Regions from separate parts of the Pseudoalteromonas sp. NSLLW24 genome, predicted to be linked through region 1. Evidence: predicted binding sites of a transcription regulator. Region 1 holds the regulator's gene; each other region holds the start of a gene.
What was found. The regulator sigma-54, encoded in region 1, starts transcription at its own class of promoters, with help from an activator protein. The targets are predictions, from matches to a motif close to GTTGGCACGNNNNTNGNNT.
Positions count from the first base shown of each region.

Region 2: the regulator sigma-54 is predicted to act here: its motif matches at 4,655-4,673, upstream of I6E72_RS06780 (BON domain-containing protein).
Region 3: the regulator sigma-54 is predicted to act here: its motif matches at 3,418-3,436, upstream of glnA (glutamate--ammonia ligase).

Region 1 is NZ_JADYWQ010000009.1:23,913-34,688, reverse strand. It holds gene I6E72_RS11025 (calcium/sodium antiporter) at 159-1,127, shown strand; gene I6E72_RS11020 (KpsF/GutQ family sugar-phosphate isomerase) at 1,131-2,102, shown strand; gene kdsC (3-deoxy-manno-octulosonate-8-phosphatase KdsC) at 2,103-2,654, shown strand; gene lptC (LPS export ABC transporter periplasmic protein LptC) at 2,651-3,205, shown strand; gene lptA (lipopolysaccharide transport periplasmic protein LptA) at 3,195-3,740, shown strand; gene lptB (LPS export ABC transporter ATP-binding protein) at 3,737-4,462, shown strand; gene I6E72_RS10995 (RNA polymerase factor sigma-54) at 4,532-6,031, shown strand; gene hpf (ribosome hibernation promoting factor) at 6,057-6,344, shown strand; gene ptsN (PTS IIA-like nitrogen regulatory protein PtsN) at 6,349-6,801, shown strand; gene rapZ (RNase adapter RapZ) at 6,820-7,665, shown strand; gene I6E72_RS10975 (HPr family phosphocarrier protein) at 7,708-7,980, shown strand; gene mgtE (magnesium transporter) at 8,111-9,469, shown strand; gene I6E72_RS10965 (protein disulfide oxidoreductase) at 9,670-10,077, shown strand; gene I6E72_RS10960 (YgiQ family radical SAM protein) at 10,535-10,776, opposite strand, start outside.
Region 2 is NZ_JADYWQ010000005.1:93,035-103,810, forward strand. It holds gene secD (protein translocase subunit SecD) at 1-48, shown strand, start outside; gene secF (protein translocase subunit SecF) at 58-1,005, shown strand; gene I6E72_RS06760 (substrate-binding periplasmic protein) at 1,320-2,129, shown strand; gene suhB (inositol-1-monophosphatase) at 2,183-2,986, opposite strand; gene I6E72_RS06770 (VOC family protein) at 3,263-3,679, shown strand; gene I6E72_RS06775 (LiaF domain-containing protein) at 3,718-4,380, opposite strand; gene I6E72_RS06780 (BON domain-containing protein) at 4,709-5,275, shown strand; gene I6E72_RS06785 (YqaE/Pmp3 family membrane protein) at 5,348-5,506, shown strand; gene I6E72_RS06790 (hypothetical protein) at 5,886-6,392, shown strand; tRNA gene I6E72_RS06795 (tRNA-Ile) at 6,640-6,716, shown strand; gene I6E72_RS06800 (hypothetical protein) at 6,889-7,413, shown strand; gene I6E72_RS06805 (hypothetical protein) at 7,410-7,811, shown strand; gene I6E72_RS06810 (5-carboxymethyl-2-hydroxymuconate Delta-isomerase) at 8,304-8,633, opposite strand; gene I6E72_RS06815 (CreA family protein) at 8,841-9,326, shown strand; gene I6E72_RS06820 (hypothetical protein) at 9,356-10,129, shown strand; gene I6E72_RS06825 (LysE family translocator) at 10,141-10,776, shown strand, end outside.
Region 3 is NZ_JADYWQ010000010.1:33,128-43,903, reverse strand. It holds gene I6E72_RS11995 (CBM9 family sugar-binding protein) at 58-786, shown strand; gene typA (translational GTPase TypA) at 1,161-2,984, opposite strand; gene glnA (glutamate--ammonia ligase) at 3,492-4,898, shown strand; gene I6E72_RS11980 (DUF4124 domain-containing protein) at 5,012-5,533, shown strand; gene glnL (nitrogen regulation protein NR(II)) at 5,616-6,686, shown strand; gene ntrC (nitrogen regulation protein NR(I)) at 6,701-8,086, shown strand; gene I6E72_RS11965 (cyclic nucleotide-binding domain-containing protein) at 8,116-8,574, shown strand; gene I6E72_RS11960 (hypothetical protein) at 8,584-9,249, opposite strand; gene I6E72_RS11955 (hypothetical protein) at 9,305-9,592, opposite strand; gene I6E72_RS11950 (RNA-binding S4 domain-containing protein) at 9,838-10,221, shown strand; gene I6E72_RS11945 (hypothetical protein) at 10,323-10,751, shown strand.

The DNA of each region.
Region 1 (10,776 bases):
AGACTCGCTCAAAACAGCTTAACCCCGGCTTAAATTTTTAAATTAGCTGTTTAAAAGCAGCATTGTTACCTAGTTGACCTTACTCTTTTATTTATACTTTCATCTTGGCTTTTGTTACTATTCGCGCCATCCGTATTTTGTATAACTGGCTTAACACAATGGTTACCTCGTTTGTTATTTTAATTCTTGGTTTTGCAGCTCTTGTTTGGAGTGCAGACAGGTTTGTTTATGGCGCTGCGGCTCTTGCTAAAAACTTTGGTGTACCTACACTTATTGTTGGTTTAACCGTGGTAGCTATGGGCTCTTCAGCACCCGAAATGATGGTTTCAGCCTCTGCCGCTCTGGCTAACAAAACCGACACAGCGGTTGGCAATGCTGTTGGCTCTAATATTACAAACATTTTACTTGTGTTAGGTATCACTGCTCTATTTCGCCCTCTTTCAGTTTCATCAAGTACATTAAAACGTGAAATGCCATTAGTGATGCTCGTATCTTTAGCTACTTGGTATGTGTTCTCAGATAACTACTTTTCATTTAATGAAGGTGTTGCACTTTTGGTTGGCTTTATCGTATTCATCGGTGGGTTAATTATTGTATCTATGCGTGCAAAAAACCAAGATGACCCATTTGTCTCAGAAGCCTGCGACGATGTACCAAACGATGTACCTACGAAAAAAGCGGTATTTTGGTTAGTTGTCGGCATGATACTCCTACCTGTTAGCTCTCATTTTTTAATAGGTTCGGCTGTCGATATTGCTAAATACTTCGGCTTAAGCGACTTAGTCATTGGCTTAACAATTATTGCCATCGGTACTAGTTTGCCTGAACTTGCCGCTTCGGTTGCAGGTGTACTTAAAAATGAAGATGATTTAGCACTAGGTAATATTGTTGGCTCAAACATATTTAATATTCTAGCGGTATTACCACTTGCCGGTATTATTAACCCTTCTGCCATTGACCCATCATTAGTAAGCCGAGACGTATTAATTATGATTGGCGCAACACTTGCTCTTATTATTATGTCATTGAACTTTAGAGGCACCCAACGTATCAATAGAGTAGAAGGCGGCTTATTGCTAATAGCATTTTTGGGTTACCAAGGGTATATTTTTAGTCAAGTAGGGTAAATGATGGCAACGCTAAATTTTATTGAACAAGGCCTTCGCGTTTTAGATGTTGAACGCCAAGCACTTAGTGATATTGCACAATATGTAGATGAAAACTTTCATAACGCGTGCCAATTAATGTACGACTGCGAAGGCCGTATTATTGTCATTGGTATGGGTAAATCAGGTCATATTGGCAATAAAATAGCGGCAACCCTTGCAAGCACTGGCAGTCCAGCATTTTTTGTTCACCCTGGTGAAGCAAGTCATGGTGATTTAGGGATGATCACTAAAAATGACGTGGTTATGCTTATTTCTAATTCAGGGGAGACCAGCGAAGTTTTAAATATCATTCCGGTTTTAAAACGACTTGGTGCCAAAATGATATCGATGACTGGCAATACGCAATCAACCATGGCGACCCTTGCTAATGTACATGTGTGTATTAAAGTAGAAAAAGAAGCCTGTTCATTGGGTCTAGCTCCTACATCAAGTACCACTGCAACGCTTGCGATGGGCGATGCCATGGCAGTTGCATTATTAGAAGCTCGCGGGTTTACAGCTGATGACTTCGCGCTATCTCACCCAGGTGGTAGTTTAGGCAAGCGCTTATTACTTACTTTAAAAGATGTTATGCACAGCGGCGCAAATACACCTATTATTAGCGTTTCACAAACAGTTAAAGATGCCCTTATTGAAATGTCTGCTAAAGGTTTAGGCATGACAGCCATTGTTGATGAAAATCAGCAGCTCGTGGGATTATTTACCGATGGCGATTTGCGTCGTATTTTAGAGCAAAGAATTGATATTCATACAACACAAATAGATGTTGTTATGACTAAGTCATGTACTACGGCTACACAAGATATTTTAGCCGCTGAAGCGCTTAATATTATGGAACACAAACGTATAAATGGCTTAATCGTCGTCAATGAGAAAAACCAACCTATTGGCGCATTAAACATGCAAGACCTATTAAAAGCAGGAGTGTTATAAATGCAATTTGAAGAACTCTATCAACCGCTGAGCGATGATGCAAAAGCACGCGCTAAAAAAGTAAAGCTACTTATATGCGATATTGATGGTGTATTTTCTGATGGCCGTATTTATCTTGGTAATCAAGGTGAAGAGCTAAAAGCATTTAATACAAAAGATGGTTTTGGCATTAAAGCGCTTATAAACAGTGGCTTTGAAGTGGCTGTAATTACTGGTCGTCATTCACAAATAGTGCAACAACGTATGAGCAGCTTAACCGTACAGCATATTTATCAAGGCCAAGAAAATAAGCTCATTGCCTATCAAGAATTAAAAGACAAACTCAACCTTAGCGATGAACAAATTGCTTATATCGGTGATGATGGTCCTGACATGCCCGTTATGGAATTAGTCGGCTTTGCTGTTGCAGTAAATGATGCCCATCCACTTATTAAACGTTTATCACACTATGTAACGCAAATGCCTGGCGGCTTTGGTGCAGTAAGAGAGCTCACCGACTTACTTATGCTTGAAAATGGTAAAGCATTGACTACACAAGGCACTAGTTCATGAATGCAGCGCGCATAATATTAAGCGTTTTATTCATTAGCTGTATGGTTTGGCTTTGGTACCCTTATTTTACACAAACAAATATTGTGCCTCAGACTGAGCCTGAAGTTATTGCCAAGCCTGATTACATAGCCATAGAACTCAAACAAACAGCCTATGACGAACAAGGTAAAATTAGCCACAAAGTCACTGCGGCTAAAATGGAGCTATATCAACAATTAGGTTTTACGTTTTTTGAAAAACCTATTTTTACTTTATATAACGAAAAGCAAACGTGGCAAATAAATGCAGACGAAGCAACATTATACGAAGACAAACAATTAATTTTAGAAGGCAATGTGGTTGCCAAAAACTTAACCGATAACGCCATGATAGACAAAATCAATGCTGATAATATTCAGGTAGATATAAAGCTATTAACAATGCGTTCGGAGCAACCCGTTATTATCACTGGACCCAATTTAAAAATCACTGGTAAAGGCCTAGAAGCCGACTTAAAAACCGAAGTGATAAAACTAATTAACCATACGCGAACCATATATTATGACCAATAAAATATTAAAATCACTTATTATTCCTACACTTATACTAGCGTTTAATAGTAGTGCTGCAGAGCAAAACACGCAACCGGCTGCAAATCAAATTTCAATAAGCGCCGATAAGCAAGAAGGCCAATTAAAAGCTAATGTCGGGATTTTTGAGAAAAACGTTGAAATTATTCACGGTAACCGCCGTATCACAGCCGACCGCTTAGAAGTACATAAACGCGATGAACTTGGCGATAATAAACAATTATTAATTGCTACAGGTAGCCCTGCGCACTTTGAAGAAAAGCAATCAGATGGCACGACTATGAGCGCCAGTGCTGACGAAGTACGTTATGATGTATCTAAGCGTTTTTTAACGCTTGTTGGTAATGCACAAGTATCGCAAGCGGGACAAAAAATAAATGCTAAAAGCATTACCTACGATATAGAGCAGCAGCTAATCAGTGCCGAAAAAGATGAAAACTCAACTGACCGCGTTCACACAATTTTAGTACCAATCGAGACTAAAAAAAGTAAAAAAAGCGACAAAGGTCAACCATGAGCACATTAAAAGCAGAGCTATTAGCAAAGAGCTATAAAGGCCGTGAAGTTGTAAAAAACGTCGGCCTTGAAGTCAAAGCTGGCAGTATTGTTGGCTTACTTGGCCCTAACGGCGCAGGTAAAACTACCACGTTTTATATGATAGTAGGACTTGTACCTAGCGACAAAGGTAAAATATCGATAGACGATAACGATATTACTCTTTTACCTATGCATAGTCGTGCTAGATTAGGCATTGGCTACTTACCGCAAGAGTCTTCAATATTCAGAAAGCTGACTGTTTATCAAAACTTAATGGCCATTTTAGAAACGCGCAAAGAGTTAAATAAACAAGCTAGAGAAGACACTCTCGATAAATTATTAGATGAATTTAGCATACAACACATTCGTGATAGCCAAGGTATGGCATTGTCGGGTGGCGAACGTCGTCGTGTTGAAATAGCACGTGCGCTGGCAGCAGATCCTAAATTTATATTACTGGATGAACCATTTGCAGGTGTTGACCCGATTTCGGTATTAGACATAAAGAAAATAATAGAACATCTTAAAAATCGTGGGATTGGTGTATTAATTACCGATCATAACGTAAGAGAAACCCTTGATGTTTGTGAAAAAGCCTACATTGTTTCTCATGGGGAGCTGATTGCATCAGGTACTCCAGAACACGTATTAAATGATAAAACAGTACGCGATGTTTACTTAGGCGAGCAATTTAGGCTGTAACATTTACGCCATGTCTTTAAGCATCTGCTAGTATTAATTATAACAACATAAAAGGATTGTTAGAGATACATGAGGCAATCACTACAGCTGCGCATGGGCCAGCAACTTACAATGACTCCACAGCTGCAACAAGCTATTCGTTTGTTGCAACTCAGTACATTGGATCTCCAGCAAGAAATACAAGAAGCTCTCGACAGCAACCCGCTATTAGAGGTTGAAGAAGCAGACTATTCAGAAGACGCTGCAGGTAAAAACGAGCAAAAAGCAGATACAGATGACATAACTGTTAGCGCATCTGCCGATGATGCTCCAAGCGAATACGAACAAGATAGTGGTGAAGCACTTGCAAAAGACACGCTAAGTGACGACATGGCTATGGATGTTAGTTGGGATGAGTACATGAGTGCCGCCCCAGCAGCATCATCGGGTCCGATGCCTGAAGACGAATCAATATACCAAGGCGCCTCTACTGAAACGCTCCATGAGTATTTAATGTGGCAGTTACAACTAACGCCATTTAGCCCTACAGACGAAGCTATTGCTATTGCTATTGTAGAAGCCGTCGATGACTCAGGTATTTTAACACTAAGCTGCGAAGAGATTTTAGAAAGCTTTAATCAAGAAAACGAAGATGATAACGAAGTCGAACTTGATGAAATTGAAGCTGTATTAAAACGCATCCAACTGTTTGATCCTGTAGGCATTGCTGCACGTAGCTTACAAGAGTGTTTGTGTATTCAGCTTAACCAGTTTGATAAAGAAACACCTTACATTAATGAAACAAAAATGATTTTAACCGAGCATATTGATTTATTAGCTGCTCGTGACTATCGTACATTAATGAAGAAAACTAAGCTCAAAGAAGAAGAGCTTAAAGAAGTAATGACATTAATACATACTCTTAGCCCTAAACCTGCAGATACTATTGTAAGAGAAGAATCTGAGTATGTTATTCCTGATGTGTCAGTTAAAAAAATTAAAGGCCGCTGGGTTGTTGAGTTAAACCCAGATAGCATGCCTAAAATTCGTGTTAATAGCCAATACGCGGCAATGTCTCGCACTGTAAAATCCAGTGGTGACAGCCAGTTTATTCGCTCGCATTTACAAGAAGCTAAATGGTTTATTAAAAGCTTAGAAAGTAGAAACGACACGCTATTAAAAGTAACAAATTGTATTGTTAAACAACAACAAGGCTTTTTTGAACACGGTCCTGAAGCCATGAAACCAATGGTTTTAAATGATGTTGCTGAAATGGTAGAAATGCACGAATCAACAATTTCGCGCGTAACAACCCAAAAGTATATGCACACACCCCGTGGTATATTTGAGCTTAAATACTTTTTCTCAAGCCATGTAAGCACCGAAAACGGTGGTGAATGTTCATCTACAGCAATCCGTGCGCTTATCCGAAAATTAATCGCAGCAGAAAACTCAGCAAAACCATTGAGTGATAGCAAAATAGCGGATATATTGGCTGAGCAAGGAATTAAAGTAGCGAGACGTACAATCGCAAAATACCGCGAATCTCTGGCTATTCCACCGTCAAATCAACGTAAAAGTTTGATTTAAGACGCAAAAAAAGAGGGTAATGCTTATGCAACTAAACTTAACTGGTCGTCACGTAGAATTAACCGATTCACTAAGAGACTATATTAATACCAAATTTGCGAAGCTAGAAAGACACTCTGATCATATTAATAATGTTCATGTCATTCTCGATGTAGAAAAATTAAATCAAAAAGCAGAAGCCACCATACACGTAAGCGGTGCTGAGTTATTTGCCTCTACAGAACATCAAGATATGTATGCCGCCATTGACTCGTTGATCGACAAGCTCGATCGACAAGTAATTAAACACAAAGAGAAGCTTGCTCGACACTAATATGATGAAATTAAGCTCACTTATATGCCAGGACTGCAGCAAAGCTGCGGTCCTTTTTAATAGCAAAAAAAGAATTTTAGAGTTCATTAGCGAACTTGCTCACGACAAACTTCCGTATTTACCGCAACAAGATATTCTTAATGCTTTAATGAGCAGAGAAAAATTGGGTAGTACAGGTATAGGGCGTGGCATTGCCATTCCTCATGGAAGAATGAGCGGTGCAGAAGAGCCTTTGGCTTTAGTACTCGTTAGCGAAACTCCAATAAATTTTGATGCAATCGATAATCGCCCTGTTGATATTTTCGTCGCACTCATCGTACCAGATGGCGATAACCAGCAGCACTTAAAGACTCTAGCAACCATTGCTGATAAACTAAACAATAAAGATTTTTGTAAACAGTTACGCAGTGCAAAATCAGATACTGAGCTTTACCAAGTTATTGTCAATCAATCATAGTTTTATAAAGGGTGTTAAATGGAGTTAATTATCATAAGCGGCCGTTCTGGTTCTGGAAAGTCGGTTGCTTTACGCGTTGTAGAAGATTTAGGTTATTATTGCGTAGATAATATTCCAGTTAACTTGCTTCCTTCATTAGTTCGCAGTGTGTCTGATAGCTATGATAAAATTGCTGTTAGCATTGATGTGCGGAACATCCCTAAACAACAAGATGAATTTAACGATATTCTTGAATACTTGCCTGGCTTTGCAAAACCTACGTTATTTTATTTAGATAGCGACGATCAAACATTGATCAAACGTTTTTCTGAAACTCGTAGATTACACCCACTATCAATTGACTCGTTGCCTCTTGATTTAGCCATCAAAAAAGAAAAAGAATTACTTGATGTATTAATCACCCGCGCCGACTTTATGATAGATACAACTGATTTAAGCGTTCATCAACTTGCTGAATCTATTCGTGAAAAGATTTTAGGTAAAAAAGATAAGCAACTGATTGTCACGTTTGAATCGTTTGGTTTTAAATACGGTATACCAAAAGAAGCAGATTACGTATTTGATGCACGCTTTTTACCCAATCCACATTGGGAACCTGAATTAAAACCTTTAAATGGGTTAGATCAACCTGTTAAAGATTATTTGGCCAATCACAGCATAGTGCAAAAATTCACATGGCAAATTCAAACATTTGTACAAACATGGTTACCGCACTTAGAGCGAAATAACCGCAGTTATTTAACCATTGCCATTGGGTGTACAGGCGGACAACATCGCTCTGTATATTTAGCGCAAACTATCGGTGAAAGTTTTGCAATGACACATCCCAATGTGAAAATTCGCCATCGCGAACAAGAAAAATAATATAGCTGAATAATCACCTGTTCAGCTTAGGTAGAGTAAGTTATGCATTGTGAAGACACTTTTTTAATAAAAAACAAATTAGGATTGCATGCCAGAGCAGCCACCGTGCTTGCCCAATTGGCAGTGCAGTTTGATGCGACAATTACATTATTTCAAGATGACAAAGAAGCCGCAGGCGATAGCGTACTTGCACTAATGTTACTTGAAAGTAGCCAAGGCAAAGAAGTAAAAGTTGTATGTAAAGGCCCCGATTCTGAGCAAGCTTTACACGCTGTTGGAGAATTAATAGCACAACGTTTTAATGAACAAGAATAAACAGTTATAAAAATAATGCTCGCATTACTAATGCCCCAACTAAAACAGATATATAAAATAAATACGGTTAGTGACGCCAGTTAACTCACCTCTCCCCATAAAGTAATATAAGAATTTATAAAGGACGCCAATGCCTGAAGCTTTTGAACAAGATTACCCACTACAGCAACTAAAACAGGTGACTAAGTCACTCAATAGTGGTCAATTTGTTCAAGTTAGGCGCATGCTCGCAAAAACAGCTCCTTGTGATACCGCATTATTATTAGAATCATCACCACATAAAATTCGCCGACTCCTTTGGCAGTTGGTTGATCCTGATGTGCAAGGTGATGTTCTTGAAGAACTCTCAGAAGATGTTCGTTTAGGCATTATTGCCCAAATGGAACCTAAGCACATTGCAGCCGCAACAGAAGATATGGGCCACGATGACTTAGGTGAAGTATTACGTAGTCTGCCGGACACCGTTTATAAAGACGTTGTTAGCGCGATGGACATTCAAGACCGTGAACGTGCAACACAAGCACTTTCGTATCAAGAGCGTTCTGCTGGCGCGCTAATGAACACCGATACGGTGACCATTCGCCCTGATGTTACGCTTGATGTTGTACTTAGGTATATTAGGCTACGTGGCGAGTTACCAGAAGGTACCGATGACTTGTACGTTGTTGATAAGCATAACTGCTTTATAGGCGCTTTATCGCTGAGTACATTATTAACTAACCCGCCAGAAAAAATTGTTCGCGATTTAATGGATGAAGATTGTGAATCCATTCCAATCTCTATGGATGAAAGTGAAGTCGCGCAATTATTTGAACGTCATAATTGGATATCGGCCCCCGTAGTCGATGATAACGATCAGCTCCTTGGCCGTGTCACTATCGATGACATCGTTGACGTAATCCGCGAAGATGCTGAGCATAGTTTATTGGGCTTAGCCGGCCTTGATGATGAAGAAGATACCTTTGCGCCAGTACTAAAAAGCTCTAAAAAACGCTCAGTTTGGTTAGGTGTCAACTTACTAACTGCACTTGCAGCTGCTTTTGTAGCTAGCTTTTTTGAAGGCACTTTAGATGTTTTACCTATTTTAGCTGTACTTAACGGTATTGTCCCTTCTATGGGCGGTGTTGCAGGTAGCCAATCATTAACGCTTGTTATTCGTGGTATTGCGGTAGGTCATATAAATCAAACAAACCAACGTTTCTTGATGATGAAAGAGCTTGCTATTGGCGCGTTAAACGGTGTTTTGTGGTCGTTGTTAATAGCAGGTGTTATTGCCCTATGGCAGTGGGACTTTATGCTTGGTGGCGTACTCGCCTTCGCTATGTTTATGAACTTAGTGGTGGCAGGTGTTGCTGGTGCGAGTATCCCTATTATTCTTAAAAGAATGAATATAGACCCAGCACTTGCAGGGAGTGTGGTGCTAACCACGGTGACAGATATTGTGGGTATATTCGCCTTTTTAGGTACTGCTACTTGGTTGCTGGTTTAAATTAGAAACTTTTGCAAATAACTAAAGTAAAAAACACTTAGGGTAAAGCTGCAACTATGACAACGGGTACCAAAAATAAAAAAGACACACCTAAAAAAACGCCAAAACAAAAAGGCCTATCAATATTAAAAAGTGTGTTGATATATAGTTTCATATTTTTCGTAATTTATAACGCTGTCAATTGGTGGCGACAACCTGTTATGCCAGCAAATCCTCAATTACAATTAATAGATTATAAAGGGCAAAACATTGATTTGTCAGCAATGAGCCAAGATAAACCAACACTTGTCTATTTTTGGGGAACTTGGTGCCCTATTTGTAGTATTACCTCCCCTGCCATAAACGAACTCGCAAACGAGAATAACTACCCTGTCGTGAGTATCGCAATAAAATCAGGCTCGGATCAAAAACTACATGAGTATCTAAATGATCATGGCTACAGTTTTACCACTGTCAACGATCAACACGGTGAGATATTTGCCGATTGGCAAGGGCAAGTCACGCCATCTTATATAATCTTAAAAGATAATAAAATGACGCAAGGGCTAACAGGCATTCAGCCGTTATGGTCACTAAAATTACGTTTGTGGTTATCATCAACGTTTTAAGAAAAAACTAACTGCAAGTATATAGGCACTAAATACGTGCTATCTCAAGAGGGGTTTCTAAAAGCTCGCTCTTTATCACCTACAATAATATAGATAATAAAGAGCAAGGTTTACTTAATTTACGCATGAAAAGGGTTTAAAAACCCTTAGCGTAATTAAACTAATCTACTAGGGCGTGTTGATCTTTGTGGATTGAAATTTGTTCAATCTAGGGGCGATTAAATCGCGGCGCGAGGTTTGTAACCTAGTGGGCTAAGTAAAAACCGAGCAACAAAGAGTTAATCGTCCCTAGAAAGAACCCAAAGGGCAGCGCATGTTTGGTATTTATGCTGCGTTATCGCCTATTCATGGGGAATAACCACACTACATAGGCTCCGCCTTGCCTAAAAACCAAACATACTGCTGCAAATTCACCCACCAAAGATCAACACGCCCTAGTTATTAATAGATTGAATCACTAACGTGTACTTTGACGATTACCGCCTACTTTTGGTTTAGTGTTTGCCTTTTTAAATTGGCTAAAACCGGTATGTCGCGTTAGTGCAGGACGTCCGCCTTTACTGCCACCTTTACCTGCTTTTTCATCACGCCCTTCTTCAGGCACTAAACAGTTAGGCCCTTTACCAATTAAATTAGCTTTACCCATTTTACGCAGTGCTTCACGTATCATCGGCCAACCTGCTGCATCATGGTAACGTA
Region 2 (10,776 bases), on a different contig from region 1:
ATCAACTTATTTGTTGGTGGTAAACGTATTGATAAACTTTCGATTTAAGGAGCTGACATGCAAATTTTAAGTTTGGGTAGTAGAACCCTTCGTTTCATGTCTCTTCGTAAAGTGGCTATGGGTTTTTCGACGTTATTAATTTTAGCGTCGTTTGCATCAGTTTTTGTTAAAGGTCTAAATTTTGGTTTAGATTTTACCGGCGGTACTGCGGTAGAAGTTGGTTTTTCACAGCCAGCAGACCTTAAAAAAGTACGTGCTGCGCTAGCTGATAATGGTTTTGCTGATGCATCAGTACAACTATTTGGTTCAAGCCAAGAGATTTTAGTTCGTTTAGCACCGCGCGGTAGTGATGTTAAAGCTGAAGTAATTGGTAACCAAGTAATCGATGCGCTTAAAAAAGCTGATGACAGCGTAGTAATGCGCCGTATTGAGTTTGTGGGCCCAAGTGTAGGTGAAGACTTAAAAGAGCAGGGTGGCCTTGCCATGTTAACTGCACTTATTTGTATCTTAATCTACGTTGCATTTCGTTTTGAATGGCGCTTTGCTGTGGGTGCGGTAGGTGCACTACTACACGATGTTATTATTACTGTGGGTTTATTTTCGATATTAGGTTTAGAGTTTGATTTAACTATATTAGCGGCAATTCTTGCGGTAATAGGTTATTCACTTAACGATACGATTGTTGTATCTGACCGTATTCGTGAAAACTTCCGTAAAGTGCGCATTGACGATACTGTAGAAATTATTGATATTTCACTTACGCAAACACTTAACCGTACACTTGTAACTTCAATTACCACTATTTTAGTATTGATTGCTTTGTTTGCATGGGGCGGACAAACCATTCATGGCTTTGCAACTGCATTGCTGTTTGGTGTGTTTATTGGTACTTATTCTTCGATTTATGTTGCGAGCTCTGTTGCTATAGCAATGGGCGTAAGCAAAGAAGACTTAATACCAGAAGTAATTGAAAAAGAAGGTGCAGACCTAGACGCAATGCCGTAATGGTTTTGTAACTACTTTAAAAAACCGCTCATTGAGCGGTTTTTTATTGCCTGTAATATATTTATGCTCACGATTGTTTTAGCTTTACTGTGCAAGTATGAATAAACAGTGCTAACTTTGTAGAGCACGCCATGAGTGTAACGTCGTACTATGTATTTAAAATAAGTATTAATAGCGCGGTTATTAATAAGTACAGTTACATAATATCGTCATCTTATATTTAGGCGCTGGAAGCTATTTAGCTTAAATAACGCGATAATTTAAACTATCAATAATAACTGTTAAAACTACCGATAATAACTAAGGTGATAATTATGTTGCCATTAAAGTATTTGATTAACGTAGTAAGTTTGTTTGTATGCAGCGCTTTAGCGAGTGAGGTAAATATCGTAAATGTAGCCCAGGAGCAGCGTGTGCAATATGCTCGTGACGACTACCTTAACGAGCTATTAGAAAAAGCATTGGTTAGCGCACAATACCCTGCAGAGATTAACCCCGTTTTAATTCATCCCCATCAACAACGTACTTTAATAGCACTAGATACAAAAAATTTAGATTTATACTGGAGTATGAGCAGTCCCGAAAGAGAGTCTTTAGCTATTGCGATTAAAATCCCATTATTTAAAGGCTACATAGGTAAAAGGGCACTATTAACAAGTAAGAACAGCATTGCTAGATTTAAAGGTATTACTAGCTTAGGGCAGTTAGGTAAGCTTTCTGCGGTGCAAGGTCATGATTGGCCAGATACAAAAATAATGGCATTTAATGGCTTGCATATAAGACCGTTTGCAAATTATCAGGCTATGTTTGCCTTAACAAGTGCAGGGCGTATTGATTACTTCCCACGTTCATTTATCGAGGTTAATTCAGAGCTTCTAGCTAATAAAGAAAGCAACCTAGTGATAGTACCTAACTTATATATAAGTTACCCAACAGGATTTTATTATTTTGTATCAAATAGTAAGCCAGAGCTTGCAGTGGCAATTGAAAAAGGGCTTAAAATAATGCAAAAAAATGGTGAGTTTGATACGTTGTTTGATGAATACTTTGCGAAGGATTTAAATACATTACCTTACGAAAAAGGTAAAACAGTAGAACTCAAGCTAGATAATCCTTATTTTTAGACACAAAAAAAGGAGCCTGAGCTCCTTTTTAGCATGCTATTAATAGCATCAAATTAGCGAAGTAACGACTCAGTTAGTACTGGACGAATTTCACGAATAATTGCTTGAGTCAATTTTGGTGAACCACAGATAATATTGCCGCTGTGGTTATAGTTATTACCACCAGCGAAATCTACAACCATACCGCCCGCTTCTTTAACCATAAGTTCGCCTGCAGCAGAGTTCCAAGGTTTTAAACCAATTTCAAAAAATCCATCAACACGACCAGCTGCAACGTATGCCATATCTAAAGCAGAACAACCTGCGCGGCGAATGTCTGCAGTGTGTACAAACAATGCTTTAAACGCTTCAGTGTATGCGTCCATGTGGTTTTTGTTTTTGAAAGGGAAGCCAGTAGCAAGTACAGTGCCTGCAAGGACCGTCGTTTTGCTAACACGTAGACGTTTGCTGTTTAACTGAGTGCCTTGTCCGCGAGACGCAGTGAAAAGCTCGCCACGAATTGGATCATAAATAACAGCTTGGTCTAAACGACCTTTAACTTTAAGTGCGATAGAAACCGCGTAATGAGGGATACCTTTGATGAAGTTAGTTGTTCCATCGATAGGATCTACAATCCATTGGTAATCATCATCCTTGCCTTTATGCTCACCTAATTCCTCACCAACAATAGAGTGAGTAGGGTAAGACTGTAAAATAGTGTCACGAATTACGGCTTCGGCTTCTTTATCAATGTTAGTTACTAAGTCGTTAGCGCCTTTTTGTTGCACTTCAACTTTTGATAAATCTTCACTTGCGCGAAGTAAAATTTTGCCTGCGTTGCGCGCAGCGCGAACCGCAATGTTTAACATTGGATGCATGGTATTACCTTTGGGTTGTAAAAGAACGTTTATATATTTCAGCCGGCGTATTTTAGCGACTTTTGACATAAAGTAAACAATAAACCCCAAATACTTATGTTTGTTTTTTATACAAGATTGAAATGTGTATATATTTTTAAAAAATAATAATGAGCAATTAATAAGTCATTATGTTCCTTTATGTGTTTATTAAATCGAATTAATTTTAAATAACGCTTTACCTAAAGTTAGCTTGAGGTTTTATCGTGCTCCTAACTTAATTGATAGGACAACATAATGTATTTAGAGCACGTAAACTTAGTCGCGAGTGATATAGATAGTATGCTTAAATTTTATCGCGCTGTATTTCCACATTGGTCGATTAGAAGTGAGGGCAGAGGCGATTGGCATGGAAAACCAAGACGCTGGGTACACTTTGGAGATGACACGCATTATATTGCGATAAGCAGTCATGGTGAGGGTGAAAACAGAAACTTATCGGGTCATCAAGTTGGTTTTGCACACTTTGCTTATGTAACTAGTAACTTAAATGAAGTAGTAGCACGCTTAAATAAAACGGGTTTTGGGATAAGTAAGCAAGGTAGTGAGAGCCCTTTTAGAAAGAATGTTTATTTTATTGACCCCGCAGGGTTTGAAGTAGAATTTGTAGAATATTTAAGTGATATCCCAAGTGAGCGAAATAACGATTTATAATAGGTTAAGCACCGCAAAGTGCGGTGCTTAACGAGGCTTTATGAACGATTATTTCCAGCGCCAAGTTGTGTTTTTAGCTCATTAGCAAAGCTCATAAATTTTTCTTTAATTGTGCGCTTTATTTTTACTTCGACTGAGCCCATTACTGCCTTTCCTTCAATATGAATAGTAGGACCTTGGCGTTTGTTAAGCGACACAGATTTATTTTCAAGGCTACTTAAAATACAAAACATTTTAGACACTACATTTACATGCTCTGGTACGTAAATCTCATCACTACCAAAAATACAGTTAACGTGAATAGTTACATTTTGATGCGCAAAAATGGCATCGGTAAAATCTAGCACCACCGATCCCATAAAGTTACTCAAATATATATTCTTTGGCACGACCCACTGACCGCTTCGCTCGTTAGAGCCTAAAATGCTGCGTAATGTAAAATCATCATCACTGTTTTGTTGTGCACTATAATGTGGTGTAAATTGCGATTGTTTTTCTGCTTTATATTGCTGATCAGTATTAAGTGTTAAATCTTCTACTAAGGCTAAAAGAGCTTCGTTATTAGGTGCATCCATCGCGTTATCTAAGCGTCTCTCAAATGCATCAACAGAAATAACCCCATGACTGTAATTATAAATTAATTGGTCAATTACTTGTTCGCGTACTTGCTCTATTGGGCGGTCTTCAACTTTTACAGACATGGGGCATTCCTTATTATATTTACTATTGATACTGCTCTTAATGTTTATATGCAAAGCACGCACCAAATATAATCACCATAATTATCAGTAATTTAGTTTATAATGATGTTTTTTATTTTGTTATATTAACGATAGATTAACCAAAAATGCAATTATCTAGCTATTTTCACTATTTGAGAAAGTTTTACCGAGTAGCCTGTAAATAGTTACACAACTATAGATAATGCCTCGCTCCGAAATTAACTCAAGCTGTTGAAATGTAAGCATAAATAAAGTTGGCCCAAAGCTCGCATTAGTTAAAGTGTCTTTAATCAAAAGGAGAAAGATTATGAAAACATTTAACAAGTCTATTATCGCAGCTTTAGTTCTTGGTACTACGGCTATGGGTGCCCAAGCAAACAGCTGGGAAAACGAAAGTAAAGATGCTTGGATTGATGGTAAGGCAGAAACAGTTCTACTTATGAACACTAATCTAAACAACTTTGACATTAACACTGATGTAAAAAATGGCAAGGTAGTACTTACAGGTAAAGTTAATAGCGAGCTTGATAAAGAGCTAGCAGAAGAACTTGTACTTAGCCTAGATGGCGTATCTGATGTTGAAAACAGCCTTACCGTTGTTAAAAGCATGGACACAAAAGATAGAAGCAAAGACATGATGGACGATGATGATAACGACTTAACGGACGCTAAAATCACCACTGTAATCACAACTCGCTTCCTGTTTGATTCAGAAGTTGGTGGTACAGACATCGATGTTGATACCGACAACGGTATAGTAACTCTGAATGGCTCAGTAGAGTCTGAAGCTGAAAAGCAGCTAGCAGTTAAAATTGCTAAAAATGCTGAAGATGTTCGTGACGTAGTTGATAAACTATCTATTACTGCTGAATAACACAGTATAGTTAAGGCCCACTAACACTGGGCTTTACGCCTTTTTAATGCTTAATTTAAATGGAGTTTAGTCATGGATATTATTCGTATAATACTTTCAGTTTTATTGCCGCCATTAGGTGTATTTTTGCAAGTTGGCTTAGGTATGCATTTTTGGTTAAATATTGTATTAACACTGTTAGGTTATTTCCCAGGGTTAATACATGCAATCTACATTATTGCGAAAAAATAATGACAGATTATATATTGTGTAAGCCGACTACTGAGGTTTAGCTAAATAAAAACTTCAGTACTGATCGGCTCACAATATCAGTTTTTAAAGTAAATATTTTTTATCAAAATCTAATTTTTAATTGACTCAAACTAAGTGATTTATTTCTTGTAACTCACTCCCAACATTCCCTCAGCCACACCTATCGTTTACTTCAATTAAGCTTTCTAACTAACAGCAGTGTTCTGATTCTGTATTGATGCCATTTAGGAAGTCTTTAACATTAGTTTGTTTATATATCTACAATACGCGATTAATTACTCTATTATTAAGTGGCAATATTACCATCACTTCTAGTGTTATCATTAAACCAAGTTTTTACGCATATTGAGGTAGCTAATTGAATATTCGACTTATACTGTCAGGCGTTGTGTCATTCGTTTTTTATTTTAGTTGGGCCTACTGGGCAAATAGTTCGGCAGATATTGCTAAATCTGTCACGTTTCAAGCTGCATTAGTACAAGGTTTGTATAGTGGATTTGTAACGCTGTTTTTTACTTTTATTTTAGAAAAGGTCGTCAACAAGTATAAGTCTAGTTATGTAACGCTTGCGTTTGTAACTCCAATTATTTGTATGTTTCATTCTAAAACACCACAAAACGTAGCAATACGACAAAGCTTCAATAATGCAATTAACTCTAGCGCCTCGTATTTAGGTAACAAAAAAATAGCAGGTGTACTTTTTGCGCCTATTATTCCGATTACTGTTCAATCGAGCTTAGTGATTATGGTGAATGTAATTAATCAGACACCTAATTTGGCACTTACAGTAGCCCCAAGCATATTTTTTACAGCCTTGTATGCCTACACATATATGTTAGCTTTACTTAAAAAAGTAGAGCGTTAAATATAAAAGACTACATGTGGGGGGAAGGTTTTTATAATTTAATGCAGAAAATATCATGGGAAATATCTTACATTTTATGCTTATACCCACCTAAAAGATTACTATTTAAGCAGTTAGCTTACTGATTGTTAAAATAAAGGTGTTTGGTAGTGACAAGCACCTAAAAAGTTTTTATACTGCAACCCGCTTTAGTCGCTCTGTGACTGAACGCTTCAAAAATTAACTGCCTAGCAGTTATATAAAAGTTGGCCCCTTAGCTCAGTTGGTTAGAGCACACGACTCATAATCGTTAGGTCCCCAGTTCGAGTCTGGGAGGGGCCACCACTTTTACAAACTTTCCAAGTAAATACCTACTAACCGAAATTACCCTGTGCTCTTTTTTTAAATAGAAAAAGATGAAAAGCTATTATCAGTATCTAATCGACAAAATAATTCAAATGTGGAAAGTAATAAAAAATTGATGTACCCTTTTATTTTTACTGAACGAGGGAATGTTATGTCAAATAAAATTATGATCGAACGAAATATCGGTGTCTTGCGCGAAAAAATTAGAAACGCAGATACAACAACTGTCATGGGGTGTGTTGCGATAGCGACAAGCGCTGATATGCTATCAGGTGCAAAATTATCTAAACGTCAATATAGCTTCATTGTTAACAGTCGTCAGCGATGTAACTTAATAAAAACCGCTCTGTATAAAGATTTAACTAAGTTAATTGCTGAAAAGGCCATACCTAAAATATTATCTGCTGCAGATCCAACCTCAGATTTATCTAAAACTGCTTTTATGGCCGAAGCTACCGCAGACGCTACTGGTGAGGCTCTTGAGGTGAAGACAGGTATACCAGCATTTAAAACAGCTGCTGTTTTAAATGCATTAAGTACTGGTATTCAGATTAAAACTATGTGGGATATTCAAGCGATCGAAGATGGCTTTGCTCAAACCCCAAAACAGTTTGAAAAATTATTTGCCGATTGGAGAAGCTGGAATATTGAAGAGCGTTATCAGGTGGACCGATGAAAAAATTATTAATTTTATTACTACCCAGCACATGTTTTGCACAGTTTTCAGACTTATCGTTATGTGAAAACAAACAAACTATGCTTGGATTGGATTTTTATACAAATTGTGTGGGGGTCGCAGATGCCTCTGTGCATAAATTAAAGTCTGAGATAACTGCTAAACAGTTATATGACTACATAACTATTGGTATCAAAGACGTCAGTGTTTTAGAAAAGCATCTTTCGGATGATTTGATAGGAATTGTACATGCATTAATATCGATTGATCCAAACCCACTTTATTATACTACTGTTGGTAATAATGTTTTAGTCAAGACCAAAGAAGGGCTTAATATTTTTGAAAAGCATGATGGTTATTGGTTACAAAAATTAGTATCAGAGAGATCCGGTAGATAAATAGAGTTATCTCAAAAGTAATTTGATATTGGTAATTACTTTAAATAGGTTTCAGTAATTTCAGCTCTAAAGTAGTCTAGCTCTTTTGGTAAAACTCTAAGAGCTAGCGATCTGCTAAGTCATAATTTTTTAGCTCCGTCATCCTTCCTTATGCGTAACTATATCTAAATCCATTGATGCTGTTAGCAAAGAGCAGATCGCGATTAGATGCTTTTGAAAGTGAATATTTATGGCCTCTGTCAGTATCATAGCGTTGCAAATAGTTAATTTCCCTACCAGGTACTGTCATAGGTTGCTCTAAGCGCCTTTGTCCTTTCACAGTGTGCTCTGCGCATTATTCTTGTTTATTAGTAATTTTATCTACTGGCGTTTGTAACTCATCAGAAGTTTTTTATAAACAGCTGTGAGCAAGTATTTAATATTAAAAAAGCCCTTATTGGGGCTTTTTACTTACTAGTGTTTACTTTTATTGCTCAAAACTACAAGAGTTAACTAATTTTTACGGTATATCTCATGCTCAATATCGTAAATATTTACGCTTAGACTGTCTGATGCTCTGCAATATGTTTTTAAGCATGAAAGTAGCAGTTCGCTTAACATTTGTTTTTGCTCAATTGAGCGTCCCGCTAAAATATGTACCGCGATATGTATAAACCCTGACTTTCCTGCGCCAAGTTGATATTGCTGATAAGCAATGGCGCGTGTTTTGATGGTTTCTAATTCAAATAAGTTACTTTCGAAAGCGGTAGTATGAATTTTTTCTACCAGTACTTGTGGTAAAACGGGGAGGTCTTCTGAGTGTTCAATAATAATGTGCGGCATTTAGGCGTTTCCTATTATGAGTTACTGCATGAGCGAGAGTTAATTGTATCAAATACAACAGGGTTCGCTAAACCCTGAGCTATCTAAAATCTTTACTTTAAACTAATTTAGTCGTATTTATTTTTGATGTTAGTATAAAAACAAACAGGTGAACCTTCGCTTAGTAACGTATGTGCTAAGTTACTTATATATTAATTAAGGATAAGTATGAAATTACCACAAAAATTTAAACGTTTAGCTTTACTTGCAGGTGCAGTTGTTACATTAAGTGCTTGCTCTGACGATGTTGCATCGGTAAGTCTGGGATTATTTACAACTAAAGATGTTGTGGTTAATTCGCAGCAAGATCCAATCCTTGAAGGCGTTACTTGTCATATTAGTCATATAGAGGCTAATTTGGACTTTTCTGATCCCTCTGATATGTCTATAGCATGTCGTCAAACAGGTCCTATTACAGCGCAGCAGCTACAAAAAATAGACCGCAGTAAATCAGGTGAAGTGATATTCAAATCATCTAAAAGTATATTATTTAAATCACTAAAAGTGCGCCGTATTTACGATGCTGAGAATCGTACTTTATTGTACTTATCGTATTCAACTAAAGAATCCAGTGGTAGCCACCACCATGCACTATCAACAGTGCCGCTATACAATACTCAAGCGTGGGATTGGGCGCTTACACAAAAAAACTAAACTAGCACTAAAACTTATAAGAGCACCTTATGTTAGCTTTATTTAAATCGGCACCTTTATTGGAAGATCAAGAGCAGCAATGGCTTATTGATACATTTATTTGGGCTGTAGAAAACTTTGATGCTGAATTTTTTACAAAGCACACTCAAATAATACTGCCAACGGCCACTTTTTTCCCTGATTCGGTATCGAGCATTGAGGAAATGGCGAGTAATGTTTTTAACCGCGTTACTAATTACGCGGGTATGGACGCATGGCCTATCCAACTAGTTGCACCGCAGCAATTACAACCGCAAGTTTTTCCACACTTTGAATTTAGCAATGAAATACGTGGAGAAGGAAGCCACTTAATTGTGCCGCCTAGCCATACTATTAATATTTCTTTTAATCCTAATCAGATTAATCAGCCACAGGATTTAGTGGCAAGTTATGCAGGCACGCTTGCCACCATACTTATTCATCACGTTGGTGTGTTACCGCCAGGTGGTAGGGAGTATTTACCACAAGCTGCCGATGCGCTTGCCTGTTTTTTAGGGTTTGGTGTGATGATGAGCAACACGGTGTATCAGTTTAAGGGCGGTTGTGGTTCTTGTTACAACCCATACGCTAACCGTGAAGCTAAGTTAAGTGAAACGCATACGGTATTTATGCATGCCCTAATTAGTTACTTTAAAAACGATAAGGTGTCTAAAAAACACTTAAAGCCGCATTTACGTGGCCAGTTTAAAAAAGCACAAAAAGAAATTAAAGCATTGGTAAATAACTCGGCCAACCCGCTGTTATTAGCTTATTCGCCAAACTAGCAAGGATTTGCGTGGAATACTTAGATGAATTTTTACTGATTGTTATTGCTCATTTTTTTGCAGTAGCAAGCCCTGGGCCTGACTTTGCCGTTGTGCTCAAGCAAAGTGTGCAACAAGGTAGGCGCAATGCATTGTGGACAAGCGCCGGTGTTGGCGCTGCTATTTTACTGCACGTTGCCTATTGCGTTTTAGGTGTTGCGCTTATTTTAACGCAATCGCCTAGTTTATTTATGGCGCTTAAGTATCTTGCCGGTGCATATTTAGCTTATTTAGGCGTACAAGCACTCAGAGCTGCAAAACCTCCAGCAAGTAATGAAGGCGAGGCTGCAAAAGATGTTGAAAACAAAACCGTCCAAGAAGAATCCGTTTGGCTTGCTTTTAGGCGCGGCTTTTTCACAAATGCATTAAACCCAAAAGCCACGTTATTTTTTATGTCGTTATTTACACTCGTGATTAGCCCAACAACACCGACTAGCGTACAGGTCGGTTACGGTGTGTACATGGCATTGGCTACTTGGGCGTGGTTTTCAATGCTTTCAATAATACTTTCTAGAAATAATGTAAGGGGCTTTTTCCAACAACGCGGTTATTGGTTTGACCGTGGAATTGGCATTATTTTAATTGCACTTGCAGTACGTGTTGTTATT
Region 3 (10,776 bases), on a different contig from region 1:
AGCTGTTTTAAGATTGTTATTACATTAAGACAAATCGACAATAAAATTGAGAGATTAATGAAGAAATTAGCACTCGCCTTAAGCTTTTTATTAAGCACGCCAGCAATGGCTATTGATGTTGAACATACATCAACTCCAATTACTATTGATGGCGTATCAGAAAGCGCATGGGATAAAGCCGCTTGGCACGACATGCCTTATCTAATGGATGGCACACTGCCATCAAACGATGCCGACTTTAAAGGGCGTTATCGTTTATTGTGGGATCAAAACTATTTATACCTACAAGCCGATATTGTGGATGATGTTCTAATAGATACACACGCAGATCCAACCTATAAATATTGGGATGACGATGCGCTTGAAGTATTTATTGATAGCGATGCATCGGGCGGAAATCATCAATTTAATCACACCGCATTGGCGTACCATATTGGCCTTGATAACCAAGCTGCCGATTACGGACCTGATAAAAAAGCCCATTTGTATACCGACCACCTAGTTAGTAACTGGAAGCGCAATACCACCGCACCCTTTAATATTACCTGGGAAGTAGCAATAAAACTCTACCCTAATGATTATAAAGAAGGTGCTAAAAACCCCCCACTTACACTTAGCGAAAAACAAGTAATAGGCTTTATGTTAGCGTATTGCGATAACGATGGCAGTGACGTGCGCGAGCACTTTATGGGTTCACACGAAGTACAACCAGTAAATGGCGACAGAAATCGTGGCTTTATAGATGCAGACGTATTTGGCAAAATCACCCTACTCCCTAAAAAGTAAGTAACTACCAATAAAATAATTGAACACGTATGTTGGGTTGAGCGAAGCGAAGCGAAACCCAACGCAAAAAAATCCCACCAACAAACACTGATACTTTGCATTATGGCTGTTTCAGCTCTCTCTTTCTCTTCTCATTCCCTTCTCCTTGTGCAAAAGATCTTTAAGTAAATTATTCACAAAGAGGTTAAGAGGCGCTGCGCTTTTAGAGGTAAATATATTATGGAAATTTCATCACAAAACAGTAGCTATGTAATTTTGAGCTAAATACTGTCAGCTGACGACTTATAGCCTACAGCTCTTGTTTTCAAAACACAAAAAAGCCGCTGTATTTTTCAATACAGCGGCTTTTAAAATCATAATTCTAAATTAATAGATTATGCTTTAGGTCCACGACCTGCACGTTTACGTTCGTTTTCTGTAAGGTAACGCTTACGAATACGAATGTTTAGTGGAGTTACTTCAACTAGCTCGTCATCATCGATGAACTCAAGCGCTTGCTCAAGTGAGTAGTTAAGGTGTGGAGAAAGCGTTTGCGCTTCATCAGTACCAGATGCACGTACGTTAGTTAACTGCTTGCCTTTAAGGGCGTTAACTGTAAGGTCGTTATCACGGTTATGAATACCGATAACCATACCTTCGTATACTTCAACACCGTGACCGATGAATAAACGGCCGCGTTCTTGTAAGTTGAATAATGCGTTAGTAAGTGCTTTACCAGTTGCATTTGCAATCATTACGCCGTTCTTACGAACACCGATGTCGCCACCTTTGTGAGGACCGTAATGATCGAACGTATGGTACATAAGACCAGAACCCGAAGTAAGCGTCATGAAATCAGTTTGGAAACCAATTAAACCACGGCTAGGGATCATGAAATCTAAACGCATACGGCCTTTGCCATCTGGAGTCATGTTAGTAAGCTCACCTTTACGTAGGCCAACTTGTTCCATAACAGAACCCTGATGCTCGTCTTGACAGTCAATAGTAACTGTTTCAAACGGTTCTTCTAGAACGCCATCTACAGTACGTAAGATAACTTCCGGACGAGAAACTGAAAGCTCGTAACCTTCACGACGCATGTTCTCGATTAAGATACCTAGGTGTAATTCACCACGACCAGAAACACGGAAGCTATCTGGGCTACCAGTATCTTCAACGCGAAGTGCTACGTTGTGTACTAATTCTTTGTCTAAACGTTCACGGATATTACGTGACGTTACAAACTTACCTTCTTTACCACAGAAAGGTGAGTTATTTACAGAGAATGTCATTGTTACAGTTGGCTCATCAACACTTAGTGGTGGTAATGCTTCAACGTTTCCTGGGAAACAAACTGTATCAGAAATCTTAAGCTCACCAATACCTGTTACAGTTACGATGTTACCAGCGTAAGCTCTATCAGTTTCGATACGTTCAAGACCTAGGTAGCTTTGTACTGCGCCAATTTTACCATTACGTGTAGTGCCATCAGCACTGATAATAGTAACTTGTTGGTTAGGAGCAACAGAACCACGTTTAATACGACCAATACCAACTACACCAACATAAGAGTTGTAATCTAGTTGAGAAATTTGCATTTGGAAGTCACCTTCAGGATCTGCATCCGGTGGTGATACTTCGTCAACGATCATCTTGAACATAGGTTCCATGTTGTCTGATGGCTCGTCTAAATCTAGTGTTGCCCAGCCGTTGATAGCTGAAGCGTAGATTACTTTAAAATCTAACTGTTCGTCAGTTGCGCCAAGGTTGTCGAATAAATCAAAGATTTGATCCATAACCCAATCAGGACGTGAACCTGGCTTATCAATTTTATTGATAACTACGATTGGCTTTAAGCCTTGCGCGAATGCCTTTTGCGTAACGAAACGCGTTTGTGGCATTGGACCTTCTTGAGCATCAACAAGTAATAATACTGAGTCAGCCATCGAAAGTACGCGTTCAACTTCACCACCGAAATCGGCGTGTCCCGGAGTATCTACGATATTGATATGGTAGTCGTTCCAAGAGATGGCTGTGTTTTTAGCCAAAATGGTAATACCACGTTCTTTCTCAATGTCGTTTGAGTCCATCACGCGCTCTTCGTTACCGCCGCGTGTTTCTAATGTACCTGATTGCTCAAGTAGTTTGTCAACCAGAGTTGTTTTACCGTGGTCAACGTGCGCGATAATCGCTATATTTCTTAACTTTTCGATGCTCATATATTTACTCAGAGAAATTAAATTCTCAATGATCCTGCAAGATCTACGCACTCATCCACGCTTTCGCGAGATGTCCCAGCATAGGATTTAAAAGGGCGCATATTATCCCTCATTAATGACATGGATGAAAGTTTATCCAATACATATTTTAAAACTTTCTCAATACTTTTACTAAGTATCTGTTTTATATATGACAATTATATGAATTAAATTTCAATATTTTTTTGAAAAACAGCCTTTTTGACTATTTTTCCGATCTTTTTGTTACTCTTTTGCATTTAGGTTATGCTAATTTCAGCTGATTAAATTAACAACAAATTACGCTCTGTAAATTTTGCACCGAAATGGAATATTTACGCACCAACATGGTGCGTTTGTATATTCCATTTTGATGCAATGATATTTTTTTAATTTATAAACAGCCAGTTACAATAATGGCACAAAATCAGCTTAGTAAATACCAAAGCAATTATGCAGCAATAACAAAACCCAATAGTTGGAGGACACATGTCACAATCGGTTTTAGATTTTATTAAAGAAAATGACGTCAAGTTCATTGATTTACGCTTTACTGACACTAAGGGTAAAGAACAACATGTATCGATCCCTCATCACCAAGTTGATGAAGATTTTTTCGAAGACGGTAAAATGTTCGACGGTTCTTCAATTGCAGGCTGGAAAGGCATAAACGAATCAGACATGGTATTAATGCCAGTTCCTGAGTCAATCAAACTAGACCCTTTCACTGAAGAAGCGACATTAATTTTACGTTGTGACGTAGTAGAGCCTTCTACACTACAAGGCTATGAGCGCGACCCGCGTTCTGTTGCTAAGCGCGCTGAAGATTACATGAAATCTACAGGCATTGCAGACACTGTTTTATTTGGCCCTGAGCCAGAATTTTTCGTATTTGACGATGTTAAATACAAATCAGATATGTCTGGATCTATGTACAAAATTGATTCTAAGCAAGCTGCTTGGAACTCAGATAAAGAATATGCAGATGGCAACACTGGTCATCGTCCAGGTGTTAAAGGCGGTTACTTCCCAGTTGCTCCAGTTGATGACTTCCAAGATTGGCGTTCAGCTACGTGTCTAGTTCTAGAAGAAATGGGCCAAGTAGTAGAAGCACATCACCACGAAGTAGCAACAGCAGGTCAAAACGAAATCGCTACTCGCTTTAATACAATGGTATTAAAAGCGGATGAAATTCAAGAAATGAAATATGTTATCCATAACATGGCTCACTTATACGGTAAAACAGCAACGTTTATGCCTAAGCCAGTTGTTGGTGATAACGGTTCTGGTATGCATTGTCACCAGTCACTTGCTAAAGATGGTGTAAACCTTTTTGCTGGTGATAAGTACGGCGGTCTTTCTGAAGATGCACTTTACTACATTGGCGGCATCATCAAGCATGCTAAAGCAATTAACGCTTTTGCAAATGCGTCTACTAACTCGTACAAACGTTTAGTACCAGGTTTTGAAGCACCAGTTATGCTTGCATACTCTGCACGTAACCGTTCTGCATCAATCCGTATCCCAGTGGTTCCATCTGAAAAAGGTCGTCGTATTGAAGTACGCTTCCCGGATCCAACTGCTAACCCATACCTTGCTTTCTCAGCAATGCTTATGGCTGGCCTTGATGGTATCAAAAACAAGATCCATCCTGGCGATGCTATGGATAAAGATTTATACGACTTACCAGCTGAAGAAGCAGCAGAAATTCCAACTGTTGCAGCATCACTTGACGAAGCACTATCTGCACTTAGCGCAGACCGTGAATTCTTAACTCAAGGTGGCGTATTCACTGATGACTTAATCGATGCTTACATCGAACTTAAGTCTAAAGAAGTTGAAAAGCTTAACATGACAACTCACCCAGTTGAGTTTGAAATGTACTACAGCTGTTAATTAAGCTGTAAAAAATATGTGTGTTCTCAAGCCCGCTTTGCGGGCTTTTTTAATGGTAAAATTAGTCAATCTCCACTAAAGTTAAGTTACCGATAAAAATGCAGGGCTGCAGAGTGAATAACAAGATTTTATTACTATTAATTACTTTAGGATTAAGTAATTATGGTTATGCCGGTGAAACAAAAATATACGCTTGGAAAGATAAAAATGGCGTATTAGTGTTCTCAGACACCCCTCATAAAGGGGCCCAAGAGGTAAAGCTCACCAGCCAAGATCTTAATATGCCTGCAACAAATACTGACATTTTTGACGAGCAACCTCAGCCTCAACAAGCGGCCTTTAGTATTGCTATTTCCTCACCTGATCATAACCAGACTATTCGTGAAAATACCGGCACTGTTTATGTAACTAGCCGAATAAAACCACGCTTTGAAACTGGTTTTACTATACAACTTTTTATTGATGGTAAAGCACACGGCCCAGCCAGTGACAGCTCAACCTTTGCAATTAGAGATGTAGAACGTGGTCAGCACACACTACAATTAAAGCTTTTTAATAGTAAAAACCAAGTTATTGCTACAAGCGAACCCTGCATATTTTTTATGCACCGAAAAGGGCTAAACCTAGGTAACTAAATTGGGGCATTACTAAACGTGCAGCAGTGTATTTAACCATATAACTTGCTTGCAAACATCCACGCACTAAAATGGTGCAGCTATGATTAATAATAAAAACTTTAGCCCTGAGCTACTCGATGCCATTTGGCAAAATCAAACAACCGCTATCATGCTACTTGATAAAAACTTCACCGTTGTATATGCCAACACCAGTACCAGCGAGCTGCTTGGCCTTGGTAATAAGCGCTTGTTAGAACAACCGTTTGATAGCCTTTTTAACTACCATTCAATCGATTTACAGCGTATAGAACAATACTCATTAGTTGAAGGCGTAGATTGCCAGCAGCATAGAGCTGACGTGGTTTTTAGCGATTCTCGCCATGCAAAAGTAGCCGTAAGTACACGACAAATTAAGTTTAATGGCTCGCTTTATATTTTATTTGAGTGGCGCCAAACCGATGACGAAATTAAGCACGACCAAGCGTCTAATCAAATGCATCAATATCAAGCTGCCCGAAACCTAATTAGAGGCTTAGCTCACGAAATTAAAAATCCTTTAGGTGGAATTCGCGGAGCGGCGCAGTTATTGCAGTATGAGGTTGATCAACAAGAAAGAGATCAATGTGCTGAGCTCATCATTGAGCAAGCCGACCGATTACGCGAACTAGTAGATAGGCTTTTGGGGCCCAATCAACTTCCGCAAAAATCGTATGGCAATATACATCAATCACTTGAATCAGTTGCAAGGCTAAGTACGTTAGATAATTGTTCTAACATTAGCTTAGTTAAAGATTACGACCCAAGTATTCCTGATGTATACATTGATCAAGGCAAAATTCAGCAAGTGGTATTAAACATTGTTCGAAATGCCCAACAGGCGCTTGTAGATGGCGGTGAAATAACAATAAAAACCCGCATTAATCATCAGCATCGTCGCCCAGGTAAAGCACCTAAAAAAGCCTTGTTGATCCAAATATCTGATAACGGACCAGGTATTGATCCCAGTGTACGCGAAACACTGTTCTACCCTATGATCACCAATAAAGAAGGTGGCTCTGGGTTAGGACTCTCAATAGCGCAAACACTGATAGATCAACATGATGGCTATATAGAATGTGATAGCTGGCCTGGACATACTGAATTTAATATCTATCTGCCCTTTGCAGATTAATGTTTGGAGTTTGCATGAAAACAGTTTGGCTTGTAGATGATGATGCTTCTATTCGATTTGTACTTGAAAAAGCACTAACCCGTGCAGGGTTTAACACAGAGAGCTTTGCTAATGCGCAAGATGTACTAAGCGCCCTAAAGTTTAGCCAACCTACTGTTTTAGTTTCTGACGTACGAATGCCTGGTATGGATGGTATGGCGTTGCTTGAACTTATTGCGGAGCAAAACCCTGGGCTGCCGGTTATTATAATGACTGCGCACTCAGATTTAGACTCAGCTGTAAATGCATTCCAAAAAGGTGCTTTTGAATACCTCGCTAAGCCGTTTGATTTAAACGAAGCAGTGGCGCTAGTCGAAAGCGCATGCAGAGCAAACTCCACTAAAAAAACTAAGCGCAAGCAAGCTCCACCAAAAAGTGCCCACATAATTGGTGAAGCGCCCGCAATGCAAGAAGTGTTTAGAGCGATAGGTAAACTATCGGCTTCTAGCATGAGCGTATTAATAAATGGTGAATCTGGAACAGGTAAAGAACTTGTCGCCAGTGCTTTGCACAATCATAGCCCACGTAAAGAAAACCAATTTATTGCACTTAACATGGCAGCCATTCCAAAAGAGCTTGTTGAGTCAGAGTTATTTGGCCACGAAAAAGGCGCATTTACGGGCGCCGACAGCGTGCGTAAAGGCCGTTTTGAGCAAGCCAATGGCGGCACACTATTTTTAGATGAAATTGGTGATATGCCACTTGATGTACAAACACGTTTATTACGCGTTCTTGCCGATGGTGAGTTTTATCGCGTTGGTGGCCATCAAAGTATAAAAGTGGACGTACGCATTATTGCAGCTACGCACCAAAACCTTGAAGATTTAGTTAAACAGGGCAAATTTAGGGATGATTTATTTCATCGTCTTAATGTTGTGCGCCTACGTTTACCCGCTCTTCGAGAACGCACTGAAGATATAGAAAGCTTATCGCAACATTTTTTACATAAAAGCGCTAAAGAGCTACAAGTAGAAAGCAAAGTGCTGAGCCCTAAGGCAACAGAGCAATTACGTTTATTTAATTGGCCAGGCAATGTACGCCAATTAGAAAACACGTGTCGCTGGCTGACAGTTATGGCACCGGGTGAGCTTGTAAGCGAGCAAGACTTACCGCCGGAGATTCTGGATGCTTCACCAACCCAAGAAGAAGGTGATTGGTTAGATGCGTTTCAACAATGGCTTAATCAAGAGCTAAAAAAAGGCAAAGAAAATATTTGGCCTGACATTCAAGCCCAGCTAGAAACTCGCTTAATTAAAACCGCACTGGCTAATTGTTCTGGTCATAAGCAAGATGCTGCTATAAAAATTGGTTGGGGACGCAACACGTTGACCCGAAAATTAAAAGAGCGCAATATTAGCTGATTAAACGCTTTTAACACATTTGGTTATTGATGAAGCTAATCGAACATATTCCATTATTCAAACAAATGGAAATAATAAACAGGCTGCACTTTTTTAAAGAATTTACGCTCAGCGAGCGCCAAGTCTTATTAGAGTCGTTCGGCCTGTTGTATTTAGTAAGCCAGCATCAATTTTTATTTAAGCAATACGATAACGACAAACGTTTGTACATTGTACTTAGCGGCGCTTTACTGGTATTTAAGCATAACCATTTGCTAGAACTTGGCACTATTGAGCCCGGTGAATTTATAGGTGAAGGTGCCTTTATAAATAACCGAGAGCGCAGTACCAGTGCTCGCGCTAAAACCGACACCATAGTACTTGCCATTACCCCTGAAGCACTCACCCGCTTACCTAATGTTATCCGCGAAAAAATTAAAGACCGAATTATAGAAGGTATGAGTCTGCGTATTGCAAAACTTAGCGAGCATATAGAAACTCACGATTAACTCTATCACTCAGTCCATATAAACAATTTGTAGTGAGCAATCAAGCCAGCTGGGGTTATTAACGTGAGCTGTAAACCTGTAAGTATCGGATGGTTTGGCGCCAAAGGGCGTATTTATAAATGGTTGTGAGTGACTGTATGTTTGCGAATAATTTTTGTAATAAATGACAACGTAACCGTACAAAAACTCCCAACCTAACCTTACAACAGCGCCACTGGGTAAGGTAAAGTCAGCATATTTATCTGTAAATGTGACGAGTAAATCATTGTACTTGTCTTCGCTGCATTGAGTTGTTCGTAACTTTTTAGGCATAACAAAGGTTGTACCCGCCACTGCATTTTTTAGATAAAAGCCTATATTGCCATCACCATAAAAATGATTTGAACGCGTTGTATAGTTAACTTGTGGCTCGTAACCTAGCCCCTGCATAATAGTAGCTAACTGCTCAGTCTCTTTTGGGTAAATTTTGTCACTTGATAAGAGTAATGTAGCCTCACCAAACTCTGATGGGATTGCCAGCGGTACATATTCATAAGGGAGCGATTGTGCTTTTAGCGCAGCATCGAGCTGATTGCTCTGTTCATCTTGCAAGTTTTCACTAAATACATACACGGTAGGTTGTTGGCACGCAGCTAATGGTAATGCCAACACACACATTAAAATTCCATTTTTCATAGTTACCCCTTTTGATTACGCTTGTAGTCTATTAAAGGTAACTATTTATAGCAATTTAATTGGTTTGGCTATCTAACCAAGCATCAACACTTTTTCGAGTATATAAAACTTCTTTAAATAAACGATGTCGTTCAAACTCGAGTTTTGTTTTTCTCGTGGCATCGCCACTAACTAAACGGCTATGGGTATCATTGAACTTTGAAATTACAGAAAAACCGCGCTCATCTTGATCAGCTTGCTTTTTTACAGAATTAGCAAGGTGCTCTCTAACATCGTCAGCAGTTAACATACCTGAATTGTCTAATCCCATTAGCTCTTTTTTCATTGCCAATCTTACGCCCATTTCCTACTCCATTTAATGAAAACTATTTAATCCGCCAAAGTTTTAGCAATTAGCAGGCCACACGTAAAATTAACTGCTGCAAAGGTTACTCTTCAATTGCTTCAGTTTTTTTAAAGACAGATAAAATACATAAAAAATTTCATAGCTATTTACGTATTACAATTAGCGAAAGTCACTTGCTTTGGTGCAAAAGTAGCTGCAAGCCTTTATACTACAGCCTGTGCGTTACCCCACCGAGAGCAAATATGAACGAAGAATACATAGAAATAGAATTAGAAGAAGAGCCGATTGAGCTCTGTAAATTATTAAAAGTACTAAACTTAGTTGAAGGTGGCGGCCAAGCTAAAAACCTAATTACCGAAGGCTATGTGGGTGTTAACCATGAAATTTGTACAATAAAGCGGAAAAAATTATACAGTGGCGATGTATTAGAATTTGATGGTGAATTTTTTAAACTTGCGCTAAGTGAAGATGCAACCCCTGCAGAAAAACCTGCGGTACAAACTCAAGCAGAGTCAAAGCAAGCTGCACCACAACCAACAAATCAGCCAGCTAAAAGTAAGCGTAAGCGAACTAAAAAACCAAAAGTAGATGATAAAACAGGTCGTCGACCTATTTCATTTGGTTAAGCATTTAAAAGCCCTCTTTTTATATAAAAAGGTCAACTTGTATAGTTGGCCTTTTTACTCTTTAATAACCTAGTTAATAATAATAAAAACAAGGTTATAAAATGTCTGTTAAAACACCTAAAAATTGGTTTAAGCCCGTTGTATGGGCGGCACTCGTATGGAACTTACTTGGCGTTATTGCATTTGCTATGCACATGATGATGACACCCGAAATGATAGGTAAACTTCCGCTAGATCAACAAGCTGCCTACTCTAACGTTCCTATTTGGTCAACCATTTCATTTGCTATAGCTGTATTTGGAAGCACTTTTGGTTGTCTGTTTTTACTTGCTAAAAACGCGCTGGCAACACCTACTTTTGCGCTATCGCTCGGCGCTATTTTAATTCAGCAATATTATAATTTTGTGGTCATAAACAGTATTGAGCTACTTGGCGCAAGTGCTGTATTTATGCCTATTTTTGTAATCGTTATTGCCATCGCTTTACTTTGTTTGAGTATTAAAGGTAAGCAACAAGGTTGGTTACAGTAATTAATAAGGGTTGAAATAACTTTTG